3 regions of the Variovorax sp. 05L425 genome follow, and region 3 is predicted to be linked to each of the others. Evidence: riboswitches for the same ligand, from Rfam matches in the RefSeq annotation. Region 3 holds a riboswitch; each other region holds the start of a gene.
What was found. Region 3 has a riboswitch for thiamine pyrophosphate ahead of AC1DN9_RS17890 (purine-cytosine permease family protein). Riboswitches for the same ligand answer to the same signal wherever they lie in the genome.
Positions count from the first base shown of each region.

Region 1 (5,694 bases), on a different contig from region 3:
ATTGGGCCCTCTCTGGGGCCTCACGCGAGGGTGATTCATGTGTTAACAGGCCCTAGTCAGCGTAGGGCGCCAGCTTGTCGGCCGCAATCTCTGCCGACTGTTCGATCTCGACGATTCGAACGAGGTCCAGCAGGTTGAACCGGCCATCATGGTGCCAGCCCGCCTCGGGCGAACTCATCGCGCCAACGGCGCTGATCCGTGTCACGCCGGCGGCGCCCAGCAGTTCCGAAAGCCGGAACAGTTCAGCCGGCGCCGCGGCCACACCCGCCGTCTGCAAAAAGGGCCGGTGTGTTTCGATCTGCGCGACCACTTGATCCAGCGCATCGACCGCGACGACCTGGATGCTGCGATTCGATGCCGTCGGTGCCAGATCCTTCGCCTCGTCGGTGTAGGCAACGCCGAAGGCCGCACCATCCTCGCCGATCAGCTCGTCGCCGAACCCGACGCCCGCTGCCACCGCGTGAAGCTCGATGCCCTGGCGCCAGCCGGCGACCGCAGCCGAATCTTCCAGCGCGAGGGCCCGGCGCGGAAAGCGGTCCTGCAGGTTGGCGAGCTCGCTCGCGAGGTACTGCGCGAACTGACGCGGCGACACCCTGCCGCCTCGTTCGACGTAGTAGACATGGGGGGAGTAGCAGCCTTGCTGGTCATAGCGCATCACGTCCCAGGCGGCCAGGCGTGCCGTCGCCGGCGCGCGCAGGGAGTCGAGCGCCGAGGCGCTGACCAGGCCGAAGCCCAGCTTGTGGCCGTAGGGCAGGAAACGCGTCGTGACCGGCAATTGGCGCCGGATCTGCTCCAGCGAATCGTTGCCACCATAGGCCAGCACCGTGTCCGCCTCGGCATACAGGGCCGCCGCCTGTTCCTCTTCGCCGCCTTTCCACCACACCACGGCCACACAATCGGCGAGGGGAGGGTGGACTTCGGCCAGCAGCCGCGCGAACAGGCCCGCGAACAGCGGCTCCGCGCTGGGCAGCTTGCCGATGTTGCCGGCCTTCACGAGCAGCCCGCAGACCAGGCTCCAGAGCGGAATGGCCGGCACGTTGCCGGCCCAGCTGTGGACCAGCAACTCCGGCCCGAAGGCCTTTGCCGCGCCGCCCTTTGGGCGTGGCTGGAATTCGTCCAGCAACTTGGGGTTGGCGAAATCCTCGGCGACGAAGCGATGCAGCTGCGGCGCGCGAAAGGTCTTGAAGAATGCCGTGAGGCCCAGGCGGACCATCTCGGCGTCGTAGCCGCCGACGATCGGCAACAGTTGGTCGAGCTCCCTCCGGTAGGGGTCGGCCGGGTCCAGCAGGCGGGCCATCGCGCGATCGACCACGTCCACGATCCCGGACACGGTCATGGTCTTCAGATGGCGACGGCTGGCCTGCCCGACGCGGACGGCGAGGGCGCGCATCTGATCCGGGCTCAACACGGGCACGGCGACCTCCAGTCGGGTCGGGCCCGATTCGAAGTTCAGGGCCTGCCACTGCACGTCCGCCGGCGCGAGGCCCGGCAGGTAGCCGGCGGTCGCATGCAGCGTCGTCATGCGGCCGCCCGGATGAATTCCTCCACCGCCAGCGAGCAGCCCTTGGCTTGCGCGCCCTCGGCGCGACCCAGCAGCAGGAAGCCGCCGTCCGCCGCCAAGCCCACGTCCTCGGTCAGGATGGTGGTCACCGAATTGAAATTGGCGAGATCGCAGTGGACCAGTATCCCGCGCTCGGAAGGCTCGACTTCGCGGCCTGTGAGCGGGTCGATCAGGCGAGAGCGGATCCAGTGCGGGCCGGACTTGACCGAGGGTACCGATGCATTGCCTGCATCGTAGAACTGCGTGCTCAGCTCGGTCATGCCGTACATGTTGATGCAGTCCGATCGCTCGATGCCGAGCAACGTGGACAGCTCCGCATAGAAGGTGTCGAGCGGCAGATCGCGCGACTGTCCCTTGTAGCCGCCGGTGTCCAGCACTCGGCTGCCCGCCGGCAGGCGGAACGACAGGCCGCGCTGTTTGAGCTCGTCGATCAGGTGCACGAAGCTGTAGCTTGCGCCGAGCAGCGCAAAGGGCTCGCCGCGATGCTGTGCATCCGACAGGGCCTCGCAGAGCCCCTGGAGGTCCAATCCCTGCGGGCTCATGAAGTAACGGCTCTCCGCGGTTCCGAAGGCGTCCCGTGCCAGCGCCAGATAGTGGGCGAGCGAGGAATTGGGCAGCACGGTCTCGGTGGGGAACAGGATGCCCATTTGCATCCGGCCTTGCCCCTGCATGAAGCGCTGCGAGAAGTTGCGGATCATCGAGCGGTCGTAGACCGCCAGCGTCGGATGGAAGTGACGGCCCTTGACCTCGCTGCGGGTGGTGCCGCTGGTCATGAAGACCCGATCTGTTGCGGCCGGCGGCTCGCAGCGCAGCGCCAGTTCCTTGAAGGCATCGATCGGCACTGCCGGGATGTCGCTCCAGCGCTTCACGCTTCGCAGGGTCGCGCCGCGCCGCTGGCAGAAGCGCCGGTACGGCTGGTTGTTGGCGTACTGGTAGGCGAACAGCCGTAACGCCAGACGATCGAAGTCGGCGTCGGTGCAACCGTCTTGCGCAATGAAGGCGAGGACGTCAGCGACCATTTCGTCGGCTGCCGCCATGGGCGCAGGTTGTTTCGCAGAGGAGTTGTGCATGAGGCCTTCTTCGTGACCGTGAAACGGGTGCTCCGAGGGCCGCTTCGATGTCGGCAGGATTCGCCGATGATCAAAGCAACTGCTCTTCTTCCGCCGGTCCTAACCGGTTCAAGTTCGCGGGTTTGAATCTCAGCACTGTTGCGTGCACCCCGGAGCATCGCGGATTTTATCCGTATCCGCGGTTGCCGCAGCGCCGAATTCCAAACCCGCCGGAACGTCGAGCGGGGCTTGGCAGCGTTGTCAGCGCCCACGTGCGGATTCGAGGGTCGTCGTCCTTCTCGCCTTCAAAGAGGGCGGAGGGCGTCAGGCCGCTTGCCTTGAGCCCCAAGGTCGTCAGGTTGACGAGGTGCAACGGTGACGTCGCCCGCTTCGTGGTGGAGTCGCAGCAGGAGGCGGACTTCGCCATCGTGGTGGCTGATGCCTGGCAGGGGCTCGGACTGGGACGCGAACTGATGTCACGCCTTATCGCCGCGGCGCGCAGATACGGTCTTCGCAAGGTGAGCGGGCATGCGCTCGCGACCAATACAGGCGTGCTGGCGCTCGCTCGGCGATTTGGATTCGCTGCACTGCGTCTGTCGGGCACCGTGACCACGCTTCGCCTGGATCTTCAGAGGCCGTCATGACTTCCCAATCCATGCATATCAAGCGCTTCGAGCTGTGGTTTCGGTCTCTCTTCAACCAGGGTCGCGGGTTCGCCTTCGCGTGCGACTCGGCAGGCCGGGTGAACATGGATCAACTCTCGGAGCGCGGCCGCCGCAACTACCTGTTCGCCAAAGCGATGGTCGGCCGTGAGTTTGCGACCCCGAGCGTTCGCACGGCTCCGGTTTCTCTCCTTTCCTGACCCAGCAATTGGACGCCATCATCTTCGGAGGCGCGCCAATGCAAGGGCGGAGCGGGGCCAGAGGCCGAAGCGGACATCCGGTAACTGTGCTTCACGCTTCTGCGTGCTGACGACACGGGACCGACACAGGAGCGCTCGACGATGGAATCGCCAACCCAAGGAGACCCAGATGAAAAGCCTCGCACTCGTTATCGCCGCATTGACCTTGTCCGGCTGCATCGTCGCGCCGTACGACAACTACCGTCCGCCGCCGCCGCGCGGCGGCGCCTACATGGACCGCGACGGCGATGGCGTGCCCGACCGGTACGATCGCCGTCCCAACAATCCTTATCGCTATTGAGCTTGGCTTGAAGTCCGGCAGACGTGCATCGCAGGGCGGCAACGTCAGCAGAGGCTACCAGCGCCTGAGATTTGAACTTCAGCAAAAAAGAGAGCCATCGGTGGGTGGTCCACCAGGATGGCTCTGGAGAGCCGCCGACCTTTGCAGAATCGGCGTACTTGCAACCTTCGTGATTTGAGCGCGACGCGCTCAAGACGTTCCCTTCGTGCTGCCGCTTCGCCTCCTGCCCGCCGATTCTCGCGCGCAGTGATTCCTCCAGGTGCAATATCTGCGCCAGATCGAGGGGGACTGGCCCTACCTGTGGATCGACGCCACCTACGTGAAGACACGCGAGGCCGGGCGCATCGTGAGCGTGGCGGCAATAGTCGCTGTTGGCGTGAACGCTGTCAGATGGACGCGCTATGCTTTGCTCGGGGAATTCCACTCGCAATCCTAGGAGACATGCATTGAAGTCACGTCAATTCACGACTCGCAACGGAACGGAACTCGCCTTCTCGGCCCTAGGCCTCGGCACTGCCCCCATGGGCGACCTGTACGAATTGCTCGACGAGAAAACCTGCATCGTCACTATCGAACAGGCGTACGCCGGCGGAGTGCGTGTGTTCGACACCTCGCCGCACTACGGCAACGGGCTCGCCGAAGCACGCGTCGGTGCAGGCCTGCGCCACATACCGCGGCAGGACGTGATCTTGTCGACCAAGATCGGCCGCATCATGGACGCCTTCTCCAAGCCGCCGCCGAAAAACCCGGACGTTTTCTCGCCTGGCTTTGCCGGCGGCCATCCGCATGCGGCGCGCTTTGACTATTCCTACGACGGCACGATGCGCTCCGTCGAACAGTCCCTGCTGCGCACCGGGCTGGACCGCCTGGATATCCTGCTGATCCACGATTGCGACGTGTGGACGCACGGGCCGGTCGATGCGCCAGTGCGCTTCAAGGAGGCGATGGAGGGCGCCTACAAGGCGCTCGACAGGCTGCGCAGTGAGAAGACCGTCGCAGCCATCGGATTCGGCATCAACGAGTCCGACGTCTCGGTGAAGTTCGCGAAGGCCGGCGACTTCGATGTGGCGATACTGGCTGGCCGTTACTCATTGCTGATCCAGAACGCATTGGACGAATTCCTGCCGCTGGCGCTCGAAAAGAACATCGGCGTCATGCTCGCAGGTGTGTTCAATTCCGGCATCCTCGCAACCGGCGCCGTGCCCGGCGCCAAGTTCGAGTATGGGCCCGCGCCCGAAGACATCATGGATCGCGTGCGCCGGATCGAAGCGATCTGCGCCGCGCACGCCACGCCGCTGCGCCGCGCCGCGCTTCAGTTCGCCATGGCGCATCCCGCGGTCGTGACCGTGCTGCTCGGCGGCGTGACGCCGCAGGAGGTGCTGGCCAACTCCGCCGATGCCGACCATGCGGTGCCGGCCGCACTGTGGCGTGACCTCCAGTCCGCCGGCCTGCTGAACCCGGCTGCGCCGATTGGCTGAGCGCCAATTCAGTGCGCGCTCCCGCCCTTCGCGCCAGTTGCCTATGCCAAGGCATCGCCCCTGAAAATCGACGGCTCCATTCGCGAACATACTGTTTTGCCACTGCTCCAGAAGGCGCTGCGGGGCCCGCTGCGGCAGAGCTTCCATCGGTCGGCGAGGACCGGACATCGAGCCGCCCATAGCTCGACCGCACAGCTCAACGGCGTTCAAGCTAGAGCCCGCCTTCTCGTTGACGCCTCCGCCTCGTGTAGATAAGTCGTAAATCCATCCTTGGCGGGCGGAACGGAATTGAGCAGCATCACTGCGCTGACCTGTCCACGATGACCTGTTCCGTGCGTGACAACATGCATGAGCATTTCCTCGCGGGACATACGGCCCACGGCCCCGTCAGTGAACGCGAAGTC
Region 1 is NZ_JBFTNY010000021.1:112,599-118,292, reverse strand. Features, by position in the region: gene AC1DN9_RS22640 (acyl-CoA reductase) at 53-1,522, opposite strand; gene AC1DN9_RS22635 (LuxE/PaaK family acyltransferase) at 1,519-2,631, opposite strand; TPP riboswitch at 2,700-2,793, opposite strand; gene AC1DN9_RS22630 (N-acetyltransferase family protein) at 2,949-3,254, shown strand; gene AC1DN9_RS22625 (hypothetical protein) at 3,266-3,472, shown strand; gene AC1DN9_RS22620 (hypothetical protein) at 3,642-3,812, shown strand; partial or broken gene AC1DN9_RS22615 (transposase) at 4,084-4,194, shown strand; gene AC1DN9_RS22610 (aldo/keto reductase) at 4,259-5,290, shown strand; gene AC1DN9_RS22605 (DinB family protein) at 5,497-5,694, opposite strand, start outside.
Region 1: another riboswitch for thiamine pyrophosphate. It lies ahead of AC1DN9_RS22635 (LuxE/PaaK family acyltransferase); the one in region 3 lies ahead of AC1DN9_RS17890 (purine-cytosine permease family protein).

Region 2 (5,694 bases), on a different contig from region 3:
GCCTGCGCGATGCCGGCCGGCCATGTCTCAAGGAGGCAGCGATGGCCAAGCTCTTCGCGAGCGAGATGGCCGAGCGCGTGTGCAGCGCGGCGATCCAGACGCTGGGCGGCTACGGCTACGTCAACGACTTTCCGCTCGAGCGCATCTACCGCGACGTGCGTGTGTGCCAGATCTATGAAGGCACTTCGGACATCCAGAAGCTGCTGATTCAGCGCGCGTTGGCCTAAGGGTTTATGCGGGGGTCTGCACAATACGCGCTGAACCCCTCGCCAACATCCCCCATGCCCGCACCCGACCCTGCCCGTATTCCCTGTCCCTGCGGGCGCCGCGACCGGAGGGAGCTGCCGCTCGTCTACGGCCAGTGCTGCGGTCGCTACGTCGACGATTTCGACAATACGCCGGCCCCCGACGCCGAATCGCTCATGCGCTCGCGCTACACGGCCTTCGTCCGCGAGCGCGCCGACTACCTGCTTGCGACCTGGCACCCCTCGACGCGTCCGGCAACGGTCAGTTTCGAGGTGGGCGTCAAATGGCTTGGCCTCGATGTGCGCTCGCGCTCGGTGCTCGACGCCGACCATGCGGAGGTCGAATTCGTCGCCCGCCAGCGCAGCAGCGCCGGCGTGGCGACCCGGCTGCACGAGCGCAGCCGCTTCGTCCGCGAAATCGACGGGGCCCACGATCGCTGGTTCTACGTCGACGGCGACCTGGGCTGACCGATCGGGTCGATGAAGCCGGCGCTGGCGTAGCGCCTGCGGATGGTGCTATCGATGACGTAGCGCCGGGCGATTGTGTGCTGGCGGGAGACAGAGCGATTCCCGATGGGGTATTTATCTTGCGGCGCGCCTGGATCACACTCCGTGTCGGCGGGCGCATGGCGCCCATTTCCCAACCACCAGCCATAGAGGCCAGCCATGGACAACACGAGATTCCGGTTTGGACGCGGACGGCATTCGATCACCGCGGCGGCGCTGCCTGCTGCGGCCGCGCTGCTCTGCATGGCGGCCTCGGCCGCGCGCGCCGAGGGCGTGTTGACGCCGTTCTCGACCGCGCCGGGTCCGCAGGCGCCCGCGCCGTGGCGCTTCACGACCTTGCCCAACAAGGCGCCGACGAAGTTCGAGATCACGCAGCTCGATGGCCAGAAGGTGCTCAAGGTCGATGCCGACAAGTCCTACGGCAACCTGGTCCATCCCACGCGGGTTCAGCTCAATGACGAGGCCACGCTCGCCTGGCGCTGGAAGGTCGAGGAATTCGTGGAAGGTGCCGATCTGCGCACCAAGGGCGGCGACGACGGCGCGGCCAAGATCTGTGTCTTCTTCGACTTCCCGTCTGACCGGCTGTCGGTGGGCGAGCGCACCAAGCTGGCGCTGGCGAAAGGCTCGACCGGCGAAGCGGTGCCCACCGAAACCCTGTGCTACGTCTGGGACGTCAAGGAAAGCAAGGGCAGCGAATTCGACAACGCCTTCACCAAGCGCATTCGCATGGACGTGATCGAATCGGGCGCGACCGACAAGGCAGGCGGCTGGCTGACCGAGCGCCGCAACCTGCAGGCCGACTACAAGCGAGCCTTCGGCGGCGAGGCGGGCGATTTGCTGCCGGACGTGGTGGGCGTCGCGATTCAAGCCGACGCGGACAACACCAAGGCTCACGGGATTTCCTATTTTTCCGACGTCGACCTGCGCGGCGCACCCGCTGCGGCGCCTGCCCCGGCCGCAGCGAAACCTGCGCAATAGCGGCCCGCCATCGATTGAGATCAACGCCATATTCCCGCCATGAACGAATTCGTCGCGCTCCTCGCCAGTCAGGGCCCCGCCCTGGTGTTCGTCGCCACCCTGGCGACGCGCCTGGGTGCGCCGGTGCCGGCGGTGCCTTTCCTGATCGTCGCCGGCGGCCTCACGGTCGGCGGGCAGGTCTCTTTCCTGGCGGTGACGGTGGCTGCAGTGCTCGGCAACATCCTGGGCGATGGCGTCTGGTTCATCGCCGGGCGGCGCTGGGGCTATCGCGTCATGCGGCTGTTGTGCCGCATTTCGCTGTCGCCTGACTCGTGCGTCAGGCAAAGCGAATCCATCATCGGTCGCTGGGGCGGCTGGTCGTTGATCGCGGCGAAGTTCGTGCCGGGGGTGTCAGTGGTTGCGCCGCCGATGGCGGGTGCGCTGGGGATGTCGAACACCCGGTTCCTGTCCTACGAGACCGTGGCCGCGTTGATCTGGACGCTGGGCTTCCTGCTGATCGGCCGCGTGTTCCACGCCGCCATCCAGGATGTGTTGTCGGTGCTTTCCAGCATCGGCGTGGCGGCGACGGTGATCTGCGCGCTGCTGCTTGCCGCATTCGTGCTGTGGCGCTATCAGAAACGTCGCATGGCCTTGCGCTCCGATGACATCGAGCGCATCGAAGTCGCGGCGCTGCGCGCGGCGCTGACGGCGGGCGCGGGGCTCACGCTGATCGACGTGCGTTCCGACGAGGCACGCGCGCTCGACGATCGCGCCATTCCCGGCGCCCTCGGCATTGCGCTCAAGCAGCTTCCGAAGCGGCTCGATGCATTCACGGACGGACGCGAGCTTGTCGTCTTCTGCGACTGCCCCGACGACGGCTCCGCCATCGCGGCAGCGCGGGTGCTGCGGACCGCCGGAATGACCCGTGTGCGCGTGCTCACTGGCGGCCTGGATGCGTGGGCAGCGCAGTCCGGCGAAGGGGCTCTGTTGGCCGATGCGCCGATGGCCGTCGTCAATCCTGCTTGATCCCCGTCCCGGGCTGGGCCTAGAATCGTCCCCGCTCCGGGGTGCACGCAGATGCGTACTGAGATGGCCAAGCGGCCGAACCCGCGAACTTGATCTGGTTCATACCAGCGTAAGAAGAGCTGCGACTCCACGGTATCCCGTCCGTCTTCCATGGACCGATACCGCCCGGAGCGATCGCGGAGCACCCGTTGTCCCACAACCAGGAGTGCCCCGCATGAATGCCGTCGACAAGTTCGCCTCCCTCCTCACGCTCACGCGTGAGCCCTTTCCTGCTTCGACCAAGCGCGTGATCACCGGCAGCCGGTCCGATCTGCGCGTGCCTGTGCGCGAAGTGCTGCTCACCAACGGCGAGCGCGTATCGCTTTACGACACTTCCGGCCCCTACACCGATCCAGCCGCCGACATCGACGTGCGACGCGGCCTTCCCGGCGTGCGTGACGCGTGGATCGCCGAACGCAGCGACACCGAAAGTTACGAAGGCCGCCTGCACCTGGCGCTCGACGATGGCGCCACCAACGCCGACCGCGATGCCCAGCGCATCGCCGAACTGCGCGCCGGCGCCGCCGCACTGCAGCGCACGCCGCGCCGCGCCAAGGCGGGCGGCAACGTCACGCAGATGCACTACGCACGCCGCGGCATCGTCACGCCCGAGATGGAATACGTGGCCCTCCGCGAGAACGGCCGCCGCGAGTGGATGGCCGAATATCTCGCCGACGCCGCGCGCGAAAAGCGCCTGGCCGGCAACCCGATGGGTGCGAGCATCCCGAAGATCATCACGACCGAGTTCGTGCGCGACGAAGTCGCACGCGGCCGCGCCATCATCCCGGCCAACATCAACCACCCCGAAGTCGAGCCGATGGGCATCGGCCGCAACTTCAAGGTCAAGATCAACGCCAACATCGGCAATTCGGCCGTGACCTCCAGCATCGAGGAAGAGGTCGAGAAGCTCGTCTGGGCCATCCGCTGGGGCGCGGATAACGTGATGGATCTTTCCACCGGCCGCAACATCCACACCACGCGCGACTGGATCGTGCGCAACAGCCCGGTCCCGATCGGCACGGTGCCCATCTACCAGGCGCTCGAGAAGGTCGGCGGCGTCGCCGAAGACCTCACCTGGGAGATCTACCGCGACACGCTCATCGAGCAGGCCGAGCAGGGCGTCGACTACTTCACCATCCATGCGGGGCTGCGCCTGCCCTTCATCCACCTCACGGCGGACCGCCGCACCGGCATCGTCTCGCGCGGCGGATCGATCATGGCCAAGTGGTGCATCGCGCACCACAAGGAAAGCTTCCTCTACACGCACTTCGAAGACATCTGCGACATCATGAAGGCCTACGACGTGAGCTTCTCGCTCGGCGACGGCCTGCGCCCGGGATGCGCATCGGATGCGAACGACGAAGCCCAGTTCGCCGAACTGCGCACGCTCGGCGAGCTCACGCAGATCGCGTGGAAGCACGACGTGCAGACCATGATCGAAGGCCCGGGCCACGTGCCGATGCATCTCATCCAGGCCAACATGGACGAGCAGCTCAAGCACTGCCATGAAGCGCCGTTCTACACGCTCGGCCCGCTGACCATCGACATCGCGCCCGGCTACGACCACATCGCCAGTGCGATCGGTGCCGCGATGATCGGCTGGTTCGGCACCGCGATGCTGTGCTACGTCACGCCCAAGGAGCATCTCGGGCTGCCCGACCGCGACGATGTGAAGCAGGGGATCATTGCGTACAAGATCGCGGCGCACGCCGCGGACGTGGCCAAGGGCCATCCGGGCGCGCGGGCGCGCGACGACGCGCTCTCCCAGGCCCGCTTCGACTTCCGCTGGCAGGACCAATTCAACCTCGGCCTCGACCCCGACACCGCGCGCGAATTCCACGACGAGACGCTGCCGAAGGACAGCAGCAAGGTCGCCCACTTCTGCTCGATGTGCGGCCCCAAATTCTGCTCGATGAAGATCACCCAGGAAGTCCGCGAATATGCGGCGCAGAAGGGTATCGACGAGGCGCGGGCGGTGGACGACGGCATGGCCGGCAAGTCGGCCGAGTTCAAGGCCGCGGGCGGCGAGATGTACATACCGATACACAGCAAGGCGGAATGACCGTACGGGGGTTCGTTGATAGGATGGCCCCCCATGAATTCCATCCCCTTCGACGCCGTCCTCTTTGACTGTGACGGCGTCCTCGTCGACTCCGAACCCATCACCAACCGCGTCCTCGCCGAAATGCTCGGCGAACTGGGCTGGGCATTGAGCGTCGAGGAATCGATGCGGATCTTCACCGGCAAGGCGGTCAAGGACGAGGCCGCGCTGATCGAGGCGCAGACCGGCTTTGCGATCACGCCCGACTGGCTGGACGGCTTCCGCCTGCGCCGCAACGAAGCGCTGGAACGTGACCTGGTCGCGATTCCCGGCGCGGCGCAGGCGGCGCGTGCATTGCATGCCGCGATGGACGGCCGCATTGCCTGCGCATCGGGCGCCGATCGGTTCAAGGTCGAACTGCAGCTCGAGAAGATCGGCATCCTCGATTGCTTCAAGGGCCGCATCTTCAGCGGCCACGAAACGCCCCGGTCCAAGCCGGCGCCCGACGTCTACCTGGCTGCTTCCGCGGCGCTGGGCGTGGACCCCACGCGCTGTGCCGTGGTGGAGGACACCGTGACCGGGGCCACGGCGGGCGTCGCTGCGGGCGCGACCGTCTTCGGCTACAGCCCGAGCGATCTCGGCCACAGCGGGCCGGAGGCGCTGCGCGCGGTCGGCGTCGCGCATGTGTTCACCGACATGGCGCAGTTGCCGTCGCTGCTCGCCGACTGGCGCTCCGTGCCAGCCTGAGGCGCCGCATGCGGAGTCTGCGCGCAGTCTGCGGTCTCCTGATCATCGCGTGTGTCGCGGGCTGTTCGTCGCTGAGGCCATGGCTCAACGAGCCGCTTCCGGACAATCCACCGGCGAGCAGCATCGTGGCCG
Region 2 is NZ_JBFTNY010000029.1:31,666-37,359, reverse strand. Features, by position in the region: gene AC1DN9_RS25670 (acyl-CoA dehydrogenase family protein) at 1-227, shown strand, start outside; gene AC1DN9_RS25665 (YchJ family protein) at 282-713, shown strand; gene AC1DN9_RS25660 (DUF3047 domain-containing protein) at 912-1,730, shown strand; gene AC1DN9_RS25655 (VTT domain-containing protein) at 1,770-2,735, shown strand; TPP riboswitch at 2,763-2,868, shown strand; gene thiC (phosphomethylpyrimidine synthase ThiC) at 2,950-4,836, shown strand; gene AC1DN9_RS25645 (HAD family hydrolase) at 4,870-5,562, shown strand; gene AC1DN9_RS25640 (patatin-like phospholipase family protein) at 5,571-5,694, shown strand, end outside.
Region 2: another riboswitch for thiamine pyrophosphate. It lies ahead of thiC (phosphomethylpyrimidine synthase ThiC); the one in region 3 lies ahead of AC1DN9_RS17890 (purine-cytosine permease family protein).

Region 3 (5,694 bases):
CATCGGCGTCGATGCAGTCAAGCTCGGCATGCTGCATGCGCCCGAGATCGTCGAAGTCGTGGCATGGGCCATCGATCACTACAAGCTGCCTAACGTCGTGCTTGATCCGGTGATGGTAGCCACCAGCGGAGACCGATTGATCGCGGCTGAAACAGTCCAGGTACTGGTCCGCGAACTCTTCCCGCGTGCAGTGGTGGTGACGCCCAATCTCGACGAAGCAGCGCTGCTGATCGGCCATCCGATCGACGGCGTCGATGCGCTGGACGATGCGGCGAGCGAACTGTTGGCGCTCGGAACGAGTGCCGTCCTGCTGAAGGGCGGGCATCTCCCGGGCGTCGATGTGGTCGATCTGCTGGCGCAGGCCAACGGCGACCGGTTGCGCCTCGCCTCGACGCGCATCGTCAGCCGCAATCTTCATGGCACGGGCTGCACACTGTCTTCGGCCATCGCGTCGCACCTGGCGCTCGGCTATGCGCTGCCGCAGGCTGTCGAGCGCGCGCGCGAGTATGTTGTCGCCGCCATGGCGGCCGGTGCAGACGTCCAGGTCGGCGCTGGTCATGGACCGCTCAACCACGGCTTTGCGCCAGTGCCGACGTTCCGCCTTCCGGCGCGGGCCGCGTGATCCACGCAAGCACGAAAGTGATCGCCAAGGTCGGCAGCGCAGATCCCCATTGCGGCGCCCAGGCGGCGCAGGCGTGATAGACCACGATGCCGGCGATCCAGATCGCGGCTGCGGCCCAGTCCACGCGTCGCGTTCCCACTGACTCCAAGACCGTGCCCATGCCGAGCCGCCCGAGAATCACGCCGTAGAGCGGCACGAACACCGAGCTCAGCAGCAACAGGAACGGTTCGAGCGAGTGCATTGGCAAGACCAGGGCGAAGGCGATGCAGACTGCGGCGAGCAGCAATCCCCAGCGACGAATGCTCCAGCGCGGCATCAGGCTGTGGGCCGAGACGGAGCCCGAGTAGACGTCGCCATAGGCGTTGTCGAGCTCGTCGACCAGGATCAGGCCCAGCGCAACCAGCCCGCCCTGCGCCAGCAGCAATGCGGCGAGCATGTCCGTGCCGGGCTCTGCCACGCTCACGACCATCACGCCCAGCGCATAGCACCAGATGTTGGCGACCGCGTAGCCGAACCAGGTGCCGCCGAATGCGCCGCCCAGGCCGCCCGTGCTGCGCTTGCCGTGACGCGCATAGTCGGCCACCAGCGGGAGCCACGAGACCGGCATGGCAATGACGAGGTCGAGCGCGCCGAACATGCTCATGCTGCCGTCACCCGGACGCGTCCAGAACGATTCCAGTCCCTTCGCATGAATGCGCGTGGCGAACTGCCAGCTCAGCCACACCAGCGACAGCACGACCAGCGGCAACCCGAAGCGACTCACGAAGCGCCGCACGAGCTTGACCATCGAACCCGACAGCAGTGCCAGCAGCACGGCGCCCCAGACCAGCGTCGTGACCACAGAGCCGAACTGGCCGTCGAGCGACCAGCCGAACGCCTGCCTGCCGATGGCTTGCGTGCCTTCACGCATGATCACGACTTCGAAGGTGGTCCAACCGATCAGCTGCACGATGTTCAACACGACGGGCAGGCGGGCAAACGCGCTGCCGTAGGTCGCGTGCATCAGGCCCGCGCTGGCGAGCCCGCTTTCGCAGCCGACGCGTGCGGTCCATGCCAGCAGTCCCGCGCCAATGCAAGAGCCCAGCACGATCGCGATGGCCGCATCCTTCGTGCCGACCGCAGGCACCAGGTAGGCCCCGATCTGCATGACCAGCAGACCGACGCCGAGGCTGAACCACAGCGCCATATGGTCGTGCCACCGGAAGACGCGTCCGGATTCGCGCAGCGGCGTCAGCGCCTCATTGGCGCCAGCCGGCGTCTGCTCGTTGCTTGTGTTTGCCATCCATTTGCTCCAATGCAAATTGTTTGGCAGGTGGGCGAGGCCACGGCGGCAAGACCGTCACGCGAGAAAACGTGGCGGCCGCCGGACCAGCTTCCCTGCGCGAGGATTACCTCAGTCAGGTTCAAAGGGACTCTCTCAGCCGGCACACCGAAACGGCGAACCGGCACCCCTAGCGTTGCTTCAATCTGGCGAAGCAGGTCGGATTGTAGAACTGTGTGACGGATCGGTGAAACGATGGGACAGCTTCACCAGCGCCCAGAACACCGCGGCGATCGCCATGGCCAAAACGAATCCCCCGAGGATGTCCAACGGAAAATGCACACCCACATAAATGCGCGCCCAGCCCGTGACAAACCCGATCAGGAGGATGGCAAGCCCTACGATGCGCAGTCCCGGCCGCAGACAGAGGATCAACCCGACAGTAAACATGACCGTCGCATGCGTACTCGGCATCGAGCCACGGGCGCCGTGCTCGATGTAGGCCGGGCTCAAGCCCGCAATGAAAGGCCGGGGCATGTTGATGGCGCTGGCCACGGCATGCGCCAGCATCGAGGCCGCGAGGGCCGCAACCAGAGTTGCAACGAGGTATTTCCACTGCGACGGTTGCCGCCACGCGGCCCAGGCGATCAGGGCCACACACAACCAGACCGTGCCGGTGGCCAGCAGCGATGCAATCCACAGGATCTGCGGATGAGGCGTGTTGCCGGCCGCCAGCCAGTGAAAAAGCGCGACGTTCAACTCCTGCATGCCGGGCATGGTAGCTGTACGGACCAGGCTCCGTTCAATGCTTGACGCCGAGCAGCGTGTGCAACCGCGTGCTGGTCGTCGTGTATTGCAGCGGGATCGACTTGTCCGGGAAGACGATGGCCGTCGCGCCCCAGGCAGCCAGCGTCGCTTCGTGAAAGCCGCACACGATCAGCTTCTTCTTGCCCGGATAGGTGTTGATGTCGCCAACCGCGAAGATGCCTCGTTCGCGCGTTTCGTACTTTTCGGTGTCGACAGGCAACTGCTTGCGAACCAGTTCCAGGCCCCAGTCCGCGATGGCGCCGAGGCGTGGCGAGATGCCGAGGCAGCCGATGAGGGCATCGAAAGGGAGGGATTGAGCCTGCGCGTCCGGCGTGATGATCCGCAGGCCGGCATCGTCGAACGCGGAAGGCTGGCCGATGGCGAGGCGTATCGCACCTGCCGCGACGCGTTCGCGCAAGGCGGCGACGGTGGCATCTTCGGCCTGGAAGACATCTCGCCGATGAAGCAGCGTGACCTGCCTTGCGATCGGCGTGAGCGCCAGCGCGGCCTCGAGCGCGGCACCGTCGCCGCCGTTGACCACCACGGTCTGGCCGGTAAAGCGGTCGAAATCATCGGGGTGGTAGAAAAGCTTCGTGCCTTCCAGCTGTTCGATGCCTTCGACGGCGATGCGTTTGGGCACGAAGGCGCCGACACCGGCGGCAATGAAGACCGTCCTGGCGAGAAATGCCGTATGTCGGGACGTGGTCAGCAGAAACCGACCGTCATCCTGTCGCGCGAGGGTCGAAACCTGCTCGCCAAAATGGAATTGAGGCTTGAAAGGCGCGATCTGCTGCAACAGCGACTCCGAAAGGCCCCGCCCGCTGGTGACCGGCGTGCCCGGAATGTCGTAGATCGGCTTGTCGCCATAGAGCTCGACGCACTGGCCGCCGGCTCGGGGCAGTGCGTCGACGATGTGGCAGGAGATTTCGAGCAGGCCGAGTTGGAAGACCTGGAACAGCCCGACCGGGCCGGCGCCGATGATCAGCGCGTCTGTTTCGATGGGGGCTTGTTGCGTGCTCAGCGCACCAGCTCCGAGATCTTGCCGGTCTTGTCTTTCCACTCTTCGGCGTCAGGCAGGGCAGGCTTGCGCTTGGTGATGCTTTTCCAGCCATCGGCCAGGGCCAGCTCGGCATTGAGCTTGATGAAGGCGAGCTGGTCGCCGGGGAGGTCTTCCTCGGCGTAGATCGCATTGACCGGGCATTCGGGGATGCAGACCGCGCAGTCGATGCACTCGTCGGGGTCGATCACCAGCATGTTCGGCCCTTCACGGAAGCAATCGACCGGACACACGTCAACGCAATCGGTGTATTTGCAGCGGATGCAGGATTCGGAGACGACGTGGGTCATGGTTGTTGCAAAGCGGGAAGGTAAGCGGAAAAACCGGGAATTTTAGGCCTTTGTGGGGGCTGGGCGCACGAGCACCGCCGCGGAGGTCCGGTGCGACGCGGTATCGACCAGGATCAGCGAGCCGAGCGCACGCGATTGCGTGAAGGGCAGCACCGCCAGCGGCTGCTGCAGGCTGAGCACCACGTCGCCGATCGCGTTGGCTTCAAGATGGTCGGTCGGCTCGCAATCCAGCGTCGTGATGTTGACGCGATCCACGATGCGCGCGACCTTCGCCTTGACCCAGCGATGGCCCTGGAGCGCCCAGTAGACGCGGCCCGCCACGAGCGGTTCGTCGTCGAGCCAGGCAATGGTGGCCGTGATCTCGCGCGTCGGTTCGAAGGCGCCGGGTTCCAGCAGCCAGTCGCCGCGCGAGACGTCGAGTTCGCGGTCCAGCACGATGCCGGCGCTGTGACCCGCGTGCACCGTCTTCGGCTGGCGCGTGTGGCTCAGCACTTGCGCAACGGTAGCGCTCTGGTTGCTTGGCAGGACGGTGATCCGCTGGCCCGGCTCGACATGGCCGCTGGCAACGCGGCCCCAGAACACGCGGCGACCGCGCGAGGTGTCCGCCGACGCCGAGAACTTCTCGACCCATTGCACCGGGAAGGCGAAGGGAACGGATTCATCCTGCGCCGTAACCGGCAGCTTCTCCAGCAATTCGAGCAGGCTCGGGCCTTCGTAGCCCGCCCAATCGGCATGGCGCGAAGCCACGTTCCAGCCCTTGAGCGCCGAGATCGGCACAGTGGCGGCGACTTGCACGCCAGCGGCTTCCGCAAAGTTCGACAGCGCGGCCGAGATGCGCTCGAAGGCCAACTCGGCGTCGTCGATGGCATCGAGTTTGTTGACCGCGAACACGATCGACTGCACGCGCAGCAGATGGCAAAGCAGTGTATGGCGGCGCGTCTGCGGCAGAAGCTCGCGCTTCACCACTTCGCCATCGCCGCATTCGGCAGCCCAGGCCAGCTTGGTCGCATCGACCAGCACGACAGCCGCGTCCGCGCTCGATGCCGCGGTGACCATGTTGCGCGTGTACTGCTCATGTCCGGGCGCGTCACCGATGACGAACTTGCGCTGAGCCGTCGAGAAATAGCGATACGCCACGTCGATCGTGATGCCCTGTTCGCGCTCGGCCGAGAGACCGTCGGTCAGCAGCGCCAGGTCTGTCTCGCCGCCGCGCTGAACCCCGGCCAACTGATCTTGCAGCACCGTCTTGCTGTCGACCAGCAACCGTCCGATCAGCGTGCTCTTGCCGTCATCCACGCTTCCGCAGGTGATGAAGCGCAGCGCCGCGCCAGTCTCGGCGGCATGGGTTCCAGAGGAAGCAGCAATCGAAGTAGTCATGTTCATTTCAATTCATCAACGGCGCATCGGCCTTCATTCCAGAAACACCGCGGAACCGGCTCCGCCGGGCCGCCGGTGTTGCCCCCGGCAGGGGGTGGGCGGCTACACGAAGTGAGCCAACCTGGGGGCGAGTCAAAAATACCCGTCTTTCTTGCGCTTTTCCATCGACGCTTCGGACGTCTTGTCGTCCATGCGGGTGGCGCCGCGTTCGCTCACGTCGGCGGCCAGCGTTTCGATCACCACATCGGCAGCGTCGGCGGCGAGGCTGTCAACGGGGCAG
Region 3 is NZ_JBFTNY010000015.1:67,638-73,331, forward strand. Features, by position in the region: gene thiD (bifunctional hydroxymethylpyrimidine kinase/phosphomethylpyrimidine kinase) at 1-622, shown strand, start outside; gene AC1DN9_RS17890 (purine-cytosine permease family protein) at 567-1,904, opposite strand; TPP riboswitch at 1,980-2,085, opposite strand; gene AC1DN9_RS17895 (phosphatase PAP2 family protein) at 2,085-2,651, opposite strand; gene AC1DN9_RS17900 (NAD(P)/FAD-dependent oxidoreductase) at 2,686-3,750, opposite strand; gene fdxA (ferredoxin FdxA) at 3,708-4,037, opposite strand; gene AC1DN9_RS17910 (sulfate adenylyltransferase subunit 1) at 4,080-5,420, opposite strand; gene cysD (sulfate adenylyltransferase subunit CysD) at 5,547-5,694, opposite strand, start outside.